DNA from 2 places in the Mesorhizobium sp. M0306 genome. Region 2 is predicted to be linked to the other one. Evidence: riboswitches for the same ligand, from Rfam matches in the RefSeq annotation. Region 2 holds a riboswitch; the other holds the start of a gene.
The links. Region 2 has a riboswitch for S-adenosylmethionine ahead of NKI95_RS08070 (O-succinylhomoserine sulfhydrylase). Riboswitches for the same ligand answer to the same signal wherever they lie in the genome.

Region 1 (4,828 bases), on a different contig from region 2:
GTGAAGATGCACCAGCGGTTCTCGAACAGTTCGGCAAAACCGGCATCCGGTCCCGATTTTTCGGTGCCGGCCAAAGGATGGCCGGGGATGAAGTGCACGCCATCAGGGACATGCGGCTGCATCTGCGCGATGACCGACGCCTTGGTCGAGCCGACATCGGTGAGGATGGCGCCCTTCTTCAGCGCCGGTGCGATCTCCGCGGCGACGGTACCCGAAGAGCCGACCGGCACCGAAACGATGACCAGATCGGCGTCGCGAACCGCCTCTTTCGCGTCCGTCGTGTAGGTGTCGCCAAGGCCAAGTTCGCGCGCCCGCGCCAGCGTCTCCTCGCTGCGCGTCGAAATCGCGACTTGGCCGGCCATTCCCTCGCGGCGGATGACGCGGGCAAGCGACGAGCCGATCAGGCCGATGCCGACCAGCGCGATCTTTTCGAACATCGGTGAGGTCATGGTGTTCTAGCTTTTCAGGAATGTCGCGAGTGCTGCGACAACGCCGCGGTTGGCCTCTTCGGTGCCGATGCTCATGCGCAGCGCGTTGGGAAAACCGTAGCCGGAAACGCGCCGCAATATGTAGCCGCGCTGGCTGAGGTAGTCGTCGGCCGCCTCCGCCGAATGCTTTTTGTCCTCGGGAAAGTGGATGAGGATGAAATTGCCGACGCTCGGCGTCACCCGCAGCCCAAGCCCCTCCAATTGCTCGCTCAGCCAAGCCAGCCAGGTCTCGTTATGCGCGACGCTGCGTTCGATGTGGGCGCGGTCGCGGATCGCCGCGATGCCGGCCTCGATTGCCGTCGCATTGACATTGAAAGGTCCCCGCACGCGGTTGATCGCGTCGATGACGTGCATTGGCGCATACATCCAGCCGATCCGCGCGCCGCCCAGGCCCAATTTGGAGAAAGTGCGGGTCATGACCACGTTTTCCGCGCTGCCCACCAACTCGACGCCGGCTTCATAGTCGTTGCGCCGGACATATTCGGCGTAAGCGGCATCCAGCACCAGAAGCACGTTTCGCGGCAGGCCGGCATGCAGGCGGCGCACCTCCTGGAACGGCACGTAAGTGCCGGTTGGATTGTTTGGATTGGCAAGGAAGATGATCCTGGTGCGCGGCGTCACCGCGGCAAGGATCGCGTCGATGTCGGCGCGTTCGTGGGTCTCCTTGACCGTTACCGGGACCGCACCGGCCGACTGTATATAGATCTTGTAGACCATGAAGCCGTGTTCGGTGATGATGGCTTCATCGCCGGGTGCGAGGTAGGTCTGCGCCAGCAGGCCCAGAATCTCGTCGGAGCCGTTGGAGCAGACGATGTTCGCCGGGTTGAGCCCGTGCACCTCGGCGATCGCTTCCCTCAGGCGCCTGGCGCTGCCGTCGGGATAGACCGCGAGCTTGTCGGCGACCGCGCGCGCGGCCTCTATCGCCTTTGGCGAAGGACCGAGCGGGTTCTCGTTCGCCGACAATTTATGGACCTTGGCGACACCTTCAGACGCCGCGCTCTTGCCGGGCACATAGGCTTCGATGTCCATGATGCCGGCGCGGGGCGTTGGACGTATCTGATCCGGTGTCTGGCTCATTCCATGAAATCCGTCGAGGATGCCTCCATCCGGAGGCCGCAGCGGAAATACAAGCCGTGGCCCGGAATGTCGAGGGGCGGCAATTCGGGATCAAGAACTTGCCGTTGACGAAGCCATGCGCGAGTCATAGAAGAACGGCTACAGTTCCGTGGTGATTTGGCCGGTCGGCTTGCAGCCACGTTAAACAACTTGCTAAAGGGCCGTTTGCATCCTGTAACCGGCTTTGCGAAGGCATGGCCGGTTTTTTGTTGCCCTGACTGGTTGTTGCTCCAGACTGGCGGCAGCTGAAGCCCGGGCAAGGAGATGTGATGGTCGCTTTGCGCGCTCGAAAAACCAACAACGAGGCCGACCAGCCGTCGAGCCCGGTGTTGCGTTTCGGCGCCGACAAGCCGCTCAAGCTCGACGCCGGCACGCTGCTGTCGCCGTTCCAGATCGCCTACCAGACCTATGGCACGCTCAACGACGCGCGCTCCAACGCCATCCTCGTCTGCCATGCGCTGACCGGCGACCAGCATGTCGCCAACACCAATCCGGTGACCGGCAAGCCGGGCTGGTGGGAAGTGCTGATCGGCCCCGGCAAGATCATCGACACCGACCGTTTCTTCGTAATCTCGTCAAACGTCATCGGCGGCTGTCTCGGCTCCACCGGCCCCGCCTCGACAAATCCCGCCACCGCCAAGCCCTACGGGCTCGACCTGCCGATCATCACCATCCGCGACATGGTGCGGGCGCAGCTGAAGCTGGTCGAGCATTTCGGCATCGAACAGCTGTTCAGCGTGCTTGGCGGCTCGATGGGCGGCATGCAGGTGCTGCAATGGGCCTCCAGCTATCCGGAGCGCGTCTTCTCGGCGCTGCCGATCGCCACCGGCGCCCGCCACTCTTCGCAGAACATCGCTTTCCACGAGGTCGGCAGGCAGGCAGTGATGGCCGACCCGGACTGGCACGGCGGCAAATATTTCGAGCATGGCAAGCGGCCGGAAAAGGGGCTGGCGGTGGCGCGCATGGCCGCCCACATCACCTATCTGTCGGAAGCAGCGCTGCACCGCAAGTTCGGCCGCAACCTGCAGGACCGCGAAGCGCTGACCTTCGGCTTCGATGCCGACTTCCAGATCGAGAGCTATCTGCGCCATCAGGGCATGACCTTCGTCGATCGCTTCGATGCCAACTCCTATCTCTATATGACCCGGGCGATGGACTATTTCGATCTCGCCGCCGACCATGGCGGCCGGCTGGCCGATGCCTTCGCCGGCACCAAGACGCGCTTCTGCCTGGTTTCGTTCACCAGCGACTGGCTGTTCCCGACCGAGGAGAGCCGCTCGGTCGTGCACGCGCTGAACGCGGCCGGCGCCTCGGTCTCGTTCGTCGAGATTGAGACCGACCGCGGCCACGACGCCTTCCTGCTCGACGAACCGGAACTGTTCGCCGCCATCAAAGGCTTCATCGCCTCGGCCGCGCGGGCGAGAGGGCTCGGCGCATGACCCCGAAAAGTTGCAGGCTGTTCGGATCAGGACCATGCGCCAGGCATCAGCGCATGACCCCGAAAAGTTGCAGGCTTTTCGGATCAGGATCATGCGTCAGGCAAGAGCCGAACGCATGAGCGTCAACCGCGCTCAGCGCGTCGACCTCGAAGTCGTCGCCGATCTTATCCCGCCGCAGTCGCGGGTGCTGGACGTCGGTTCCGGCGACGGGCTGCTGCTCGAATTGCTGCAGGCTACCAAGAAGGTCGATGGCCGCGGGCTGGAACTGTCGCAGCGCGGCGTCAACGAATGCGTGGCGCGCGGCCTGTCGGTCATCCAGGGCGATGCCGACAAGGATCTCCAATTCTATCCCGACAAGGGTTTTGATTTCGTCGTCTTGTCGCAGACCCTGCAGGCGACCCGCAATCCGAAGCTGGTGCTCGACGAACTGCTCCGGATCGGCAACCGCGCCATCGTCTCATTCCCGAATTTCGGCCACTGGCGGGTGCGCTTTTCGTTGCTCTTCAACGGCCGCATGCCGGTGACCAAGGACCTCCCCTATTTCTGGTACGACACACCCAACATCCATTTTTGCACCATTCGCGACTTCGTCAATCTGTGCGACGAGCTTGGCGCGACGGTGGAAAAGGCAACCGCGCTCGACGCCAACGGCCAGCGAATCGGCTTCTCGATGCCGTGGTGGTTCTGGAACTTTTTCGGCCAGCAAGCGGTGTTTCTGCTGAAGCGATAGGTTTGACAGGCAGAAGCAACGATCCCCGATCTGCGCAAGAAACCATATTTTCAATTTTCCAGCCAATGAAGTTGCCGGCAGTTTTTGTTGCTTTAACAGGGTCTATCGGTTGGTTTGGGGGAAGCAATGAAGACAATAATATTAGCGACAGCTTTGATATCGGTCGCTTTGATCTCCGGATGCACGACATCGAAGACCGATTTCCAGAATGGACAAGTCGCGTTGAGCGGCAGCCCGGCGCTGAAACGACAGGCGATCCAGCGGTGCATGACCAAGTTCAAGATGCGGTTCGGCAAGGTTGAAAGGGCAAACCTCGCTGCGCTCATGAACGTCCCGGACGCCGGACTGGACCACACGTTCTGCACGCGATTGATGAACGGCTTCGCGAACGGCAGGATCAACTACTCGGATTACCTCGCTGCATTGTCGCACGGCGACATGTCCAACGCGATCAAGGTGCTGCAGGGGCGGTGAAGCTGCCGATGATGCGGACGCGATCCAAATTCGGTGCCGCCGGCCAAACGGCGACACCATAGAAATAGAAGCTGCCCTTAGCCGCTCCTCTTCTATTCAAGCAAGACGACGCGCAGCCTTCGCGGCTTTGCGGGAGGCCTGCCTGTCACCTGAGAGACTTTTCCGACCAGCACCGATGATTTCCCCTCGCCTGCGCTGTCCTTATCGATGAGCGCGCCTGGATGGTCCGGCGGCCGGGATAGAGAGGTGATCCATGGGATCGTTGCAAGGTCAGAATGTCGTCGTCGTCGGAGGCAGCCGTGGTGTTGGCCGCTCCATCGCGGAGGCCGCCCTCAAGGAGAAAGCGACGGTGCTGGCCGTCGCCCGCGGAAAACAGGCTCTGGCGCAATTTGCCTGGGAGGTCTCGGGTGTGAAGACGCTCGCGGTCGATGCGACGGTGGACTCCGCCCCCGATAAGGTCTTCGCCGCGCTGGAGCCGGACGTGCTGGTGATCTGTGCAGGTGCGCTGGCGCCTTCCGCGCCGGTGCATGAACAGAACTGGAAGGCGTTCTCCGCAAACTGGGACACGGACGTCAAGGCCT
Region 2 (4,828 bases):
CGGCGTCAGCCTGCCGGCAACCGCCATCGCCGTGCTGGTCGCGGCCTACCTGCCGGAATGCGTCTTGGCCTCGGCCAAGGGATGGCACCTGTCGCCGCGCACGATCCCGGCGATGATGGCGCGAGACCTGATGCTTCCCGCCATTTGGGCGCGCGGATGGCTGAGCGGCGCCGTCGACTGGCGCGGCAACGTGATGACCATCCAGACCAAGGCCGTCGCGGAGCTGGAAGAGACCCCGTCCGGCGCCTGATCGGCGCATCCCCGCTCGCCTCTGTTCGGCCAGTCCTTATCCGGCAGCTCTCAGCGCTTGCTCGATATCTTCGAGCAGATCGTTGGCATCTTCCAGGCCGACGGAAAGCCTGAGCGTTCCCGGTCCGATACCGAGCTCGGCGCGAGCCTCATCGGTCAAGTTCTTGTGCGTAGTCGTCGCCGGATGGGTGATCAGGCTCTTGGCATCGCCGAGATTGTTGGAAATCAGCACGATGTCGAGTGCGTTCTGGAAGGCAAAGGCCGCCTGCTTGCCGCCCTTCACATCCAGGCAGATCAGCGTCGAGCCGCCCGACATCTGCTTCTTGACCACGGCCGCTTGCGGGTGGTCGGCGCGGCCGGGATAGATGACGCGGGCGACTTGCGGGCGCTCGGCGAGGAAATCCGCGATGCGGCCGGCACTTTCCGTCTGCTGGCGTACGCGCAGCGGCAGCGTCTCCAGCCCTTTCAGCAGCGTCCAGGCATTGAAGGGCGAGAGGCTCGGGCCGGTGTGACGGAAATAGTCATGCAAGTTTTCGTCGATCCACTTCTTGTCCGACAGAACGATGCCGCCAAGACAGCGCCCCTGGCCGTCAATATGCTTGGTCGCGGAGTAGACGACGATGTGAGCGCCGAGCTGCAGGGGTTTCTGCTGCAAGGGCGTGGCGAAGACATTATCGACGATCAGCCTGGCGCCAATCGAGTTGGCAAGTGCGGCGACGGCGGCGATATCGACCACCTCCAGCGTCGGATTGGTCGGGCTTTCCAGGAAGAACAGTTTGGTGTTCGGCTTGACCGCCTTTTCCCAACTGGCGATGTCTGTGCCGTCGACCAGTGTTGCCTCGATGCCGTATTTCGGCGCCAGCGTCTCGACCACCCAGCGGCAGGAGCCGAACAGCGCGCGCGCCGCGACGATATGGTCGCCCGCCTTGGCGCTGCACAGCAGTGCTGCCGTCACCGCCGCCATGCCGGATGCCGTGGCGCGCGCGTCCTCGGCGCCTTCCAGCGCGCACATGCGTTTTTCAAACATGTCGACGGTCGGGTTGGCATAGCGCGAATAGATGAAGCCCGGCTCCTCGCCCTTGAAGCGGGCTTCCGCCGCTTGCGCCGTCTCGTAGACATAGCCTTGGGTGAGATACATCGCCTCGGAGGTCTCGCCGAAGCCGGAACGCAGCGTCCCGGCATGCACGAGTGCGGTCTGAGGCTTCCAGTCGCGCTTCTTGTTCATCATTCTATCCAACACCAAAAATGGTCCAAACAACAAAAAACCGGTCGCGAAAGTCGCAACCGGTCCATATGGCCTTGCGGCCCGACGGTCCTTTAGCGACTTGTTTAACGTGGCTGCAAGCCGACCGGCCAAATCACCACGGGATAACGACCTTTAGACCCGCGCCACGCTTGCGTCAATTGCCGGCATGATTAAGAGGGTTGTACCAAGCAGGTGCCAAAGGCGTCCACGGTCGGACCTGCGACAGTACAAGACCTCGCCCGGCGTTCGAACGGAGCCAGACCCTTGCGGCAGACAGGCATTCTTCCCGATCAGGATATTTCCGCGCTGTTCCAGTCGGGCGCGCTGAAATCGCCGCGCACGCTCGATGCCGATCAGATCCAGCCGGCCAGCCTTGACCTCAGGCTCGGCGACAAGGCCTGGCGGGTGCGTGCTTCCTTCTTGCCCGGCCCGGACCACAGGGTTGCCGACAAGCTCGACCGGCTGAAGCTGCACGAGATCAACCTCGCCGAAGGTGCCGTGCTGGAAACCGGCTGCGTCTACATCGTGCCGCTTCTCGAAAGCCTGGCGCTGCCCGCGCATATTTCGGCTTCGGCCAACCCGAAGAGCTCGACCGGGCGGCTCGATATCTTTACCCGGGTTATGACCGACCGTGGCCACGAGTTCGACAAGATCGCCGCCGGCTATGAAGGCCCGCTTTATCTGGAAGTCAGCCCGCGCACCTTCCCGATCGTCGTGCGCACCGGCTCGCGGCTGTCGCAGATCAGGTTCCGCACCGGCAATGCGCTTTTGTCGGAAAGCGAGCTGCACGAGTTGCACCGCGCCGAAATGCTGGTCGCCACCGAACCACCCAATATCTCAGGCGGTGGCATCGCGCTGTCGATCGATCTCGACGGCGACAAGGACGGGCTGGTCGGCTATCGCGGCAAGCACCACACCGGCCTGGTCGACGTCGACAAGCGCGCCGCGCAGGATGTCGTCGATTTCTGGGAGCCGCTCTACAAGAGCGGTGCCGGCGAGCTGGTGCTCGATCCGGACGAATTCTATATTCTGGTGTCGCGCGAGGCGGTGCATGTGCCGCCGCTCTACGCCGCCGAAATGACGCCCTTCGATCCGCTGGTCGGCGAGTTCCGCGTCCATTATGCCGGTTTCTTCGACCCGGGTTTCGGCCATTCGGCGTCGGGCGGCACCGGCAGCCGGGCGGTGCTCGAGGTACGCAGCCATGAAGTGCCGTTCATCCTCGACCACGGCCAGATCGTCGGGCGGCTAGTCTACGAGCACATGCTGAAACGGCCGCAAGCGCTCTACGGCACAGATCTCGGCTCGAACTATCAGGCGCAGGGCCTGAAACTGTCCAAGCATTTCCGCGCCGCGCGCTGAGCTTGTTCGCAAGCCGTCAGCCGCGAACAAGCTGTCAGCCGCGAAACAGATATTCTTTCGCGGCGCCAAGGCAGCCATGAAACTGACCGATAAAGAGCAGTTCTCGCACTGCCAATCGCTTCTTCCCCCAAAATCCTCTGGTTTGCTTCTCGTCAAGTGAGGCGCTTGAGCTGGACTGCAAGGGGAACAACTGCTTGCCGAGACATCCCAGCACATGGGCTCTGGCGGAGTCGATATCGCAGGCTCTGCCATTGTCGTTCATTCTGTCAGCGCGGAGTGCGGACGTCATGCGATCCGCGTTGCGCATCAGAAAGCTCACTTGCGATTTCGAATAGCCGGTGGCCAGAAGCCGGTTAGTCATCGACATCCGGGCTTCGCGATAGGATTTTGCGCTGCATTGTCCGGCGCTGTAAGCCGCTGGGGAGAAATAGGCGAGGAACAGGACTAAACTTACGAACACAGTGCCAATCCGCAGGCCGTTCATCTTTCGCCCCTGAATTCTGTCACCAGTTTACAACGCCTTCACCGCCACCTTCACCGGCTGCTCGATTTCAAGCGGGTTGCGCAGCGGCAGGCCGAAATCCTGGGCCTCGATTTCGAACACGTCGCCGGCCTCGGTCCTGATGCCGTCGGCGAAGGACAGCGTCGCCGTGCCGAACATGTGCACATGCACGTCGCCCGGCTGGCGGAAGGCCGAGTATTTGAAGTGGTGATGCTCGAGATTGCCAATGGTGTGCGACATGTTCGCCTCGCCCGACAGGAACGGCTTTTCCCAAAGCAGCTTGCCGTCACGCAGGATGCGTGAGGCGCCGCGGATGTCGGACGGCAGATCGCCGATCAGGATTTCGGGCCCGAACGAAGCGTTGCGCAGCTTGGAATGGGCAAGGAAGAGATAGTTCACGCGCTCGGTGACGTGGTCGGAAAACTCGTTCGACAGCGTGAAGCCGACGCGGAACGGGGCGCCGTCGTCGCCGATCACATAGATACCGGCGATTTCCGGCTCCTCGCCGGCATCCTGGGCGAAGGCCGGCGACATAAGCGGCGCCCCGGGCGCCACTGCCATGGTGCCATTGCCCTTGTAGAACCATTCCGGCTGCACGCCAGTCTGGCCCTTCGCCGGCTTGCCGCCCTCAAGCCCCATGCGGAACATCTTCATGGAATCGGTCAGCTGTTCCTCGCCGTCCGTGCTGAGCTTCTTATGCATGGAATCGCGGGTCGCGGCGGAGCCGAGATGCGTCAGCCCGGTGCCGGTGAGATGGAGATGCGCCGGATCGGGATGGTTGATCGGCGACAGCAGCCGCCCCTTCTTGTAGGCTGCGTCGAGATCGACGGTTTCGCCAAAGCCCTTGCGCTCGATCAGGGCGACAAGCCCGCTGCCGGTGCGCGCGGCCTCCATCGCCAGCGAATAGACGCTGCGGGCGCCGTTGATGACGCGGGTCTTGCCGCCGTTGCGGGCAACGACGCGGATCGTCTCGGCGTCGTCGAGGATCTGTGAGATCAGCATGGTAACCCTCTCTGAATTGCGGGCTGGCCTGCCTTTCTCGGCAAACCCTACCCTGCGCGGCCCGGACCCTGTCCTCGCCTCGGTTGAAATTCTTCGTCCGGATTGCGCTCGCGGATCAGGTCCTTCGGGGGACTTTTTCGCGTCGCCCGGCAGCGCCGCGATATGACCCGTATGCCTCCTGGTTGCCTCTCAAGCCTTGTTCTTGTTGTAGACGTCGAAGACGACGGCGCCGAGCAGCACCAGGCCTTTGACCACCTGCTGCCAGTCGACATTGACGCCCATGATCGACATGCCGTTGTTCATGACGCCCATGATAAAGCCGCCGACCACCGCGCCGATGACCTGGCCGACACCGCCCATCGCCGAAGCGCCACCGATGAACACCGCGGCGATGACGTCAAGCTCGCTGCCGAGGCCCGCCGCCGGCACAGCCTGGCCCAGGCGCGCAGCGATAATCAGGCCGCCGAGTG

Region 1: linked by a shared signal. The riboswitch ahead of metX (homoserine O-acetyltransferase MetX) and the one ahead of NKI95_RS08070 (O-succinylhomoserine sulfhydrylase) in region 2 are both predicted to bind S-adenosylmethionine.

Annotation. Positions count from the first base shown of each region.
Region 1 is NZ_JAMYRY010000001.1:665,265-670,092, forward strand. It holds gene NKI95_RS03355 (prephenate/arogenate dehydrogenase family protein) at 1-449, opposite strand, end outside; gene hisC (histidinol-phosphate transaminase) at 456-1,565, opposite strand; SAM riboswitch at 1,704-1,781, shown strand; gene metX (homoserine O-acetyltransferase MetX) at 1,874-3,043, shown strand; gene metW (methionine biosynthesis protein MetW) at 3,159-3,773, shown strand; gene NKI95_RS03375 (hypothetical protein) at 3,996-4,247, shown strand; gene NKI95_RS03380 (SDR family NAD(P)-dependent oxidoreductase) at 4,501-4,828, shown strand, end outside.
Region 2 is NZ_JAMYRY010000003.1:236,543-241,370, reverse strand. It holds gene NKI95_RS08075 (glycosyltransferase) at 1-250, shown strand, start outside; gene NKI95_RS08070 (O-succinylhomoserine sulfhydrylase) at 287-1,477, opposite strand; SAM riboswitch at 1,547-1,624, opposite strand; gene NKI95_RS08065 (2'-deoxycytidine 5'-triphosphate deaminase) at 1,760-2,854, shown strand; gene NKI95_RS08060 (hypothetical protein) at 2,889-3,338, opposite strand; gene araD1 (AraD1 family protein) at 3,366-4,358, opposite strand; gene mmsB (multiple monosaccharide ABC transporter permease) at 4,548-4,828, opposite strand, start outside.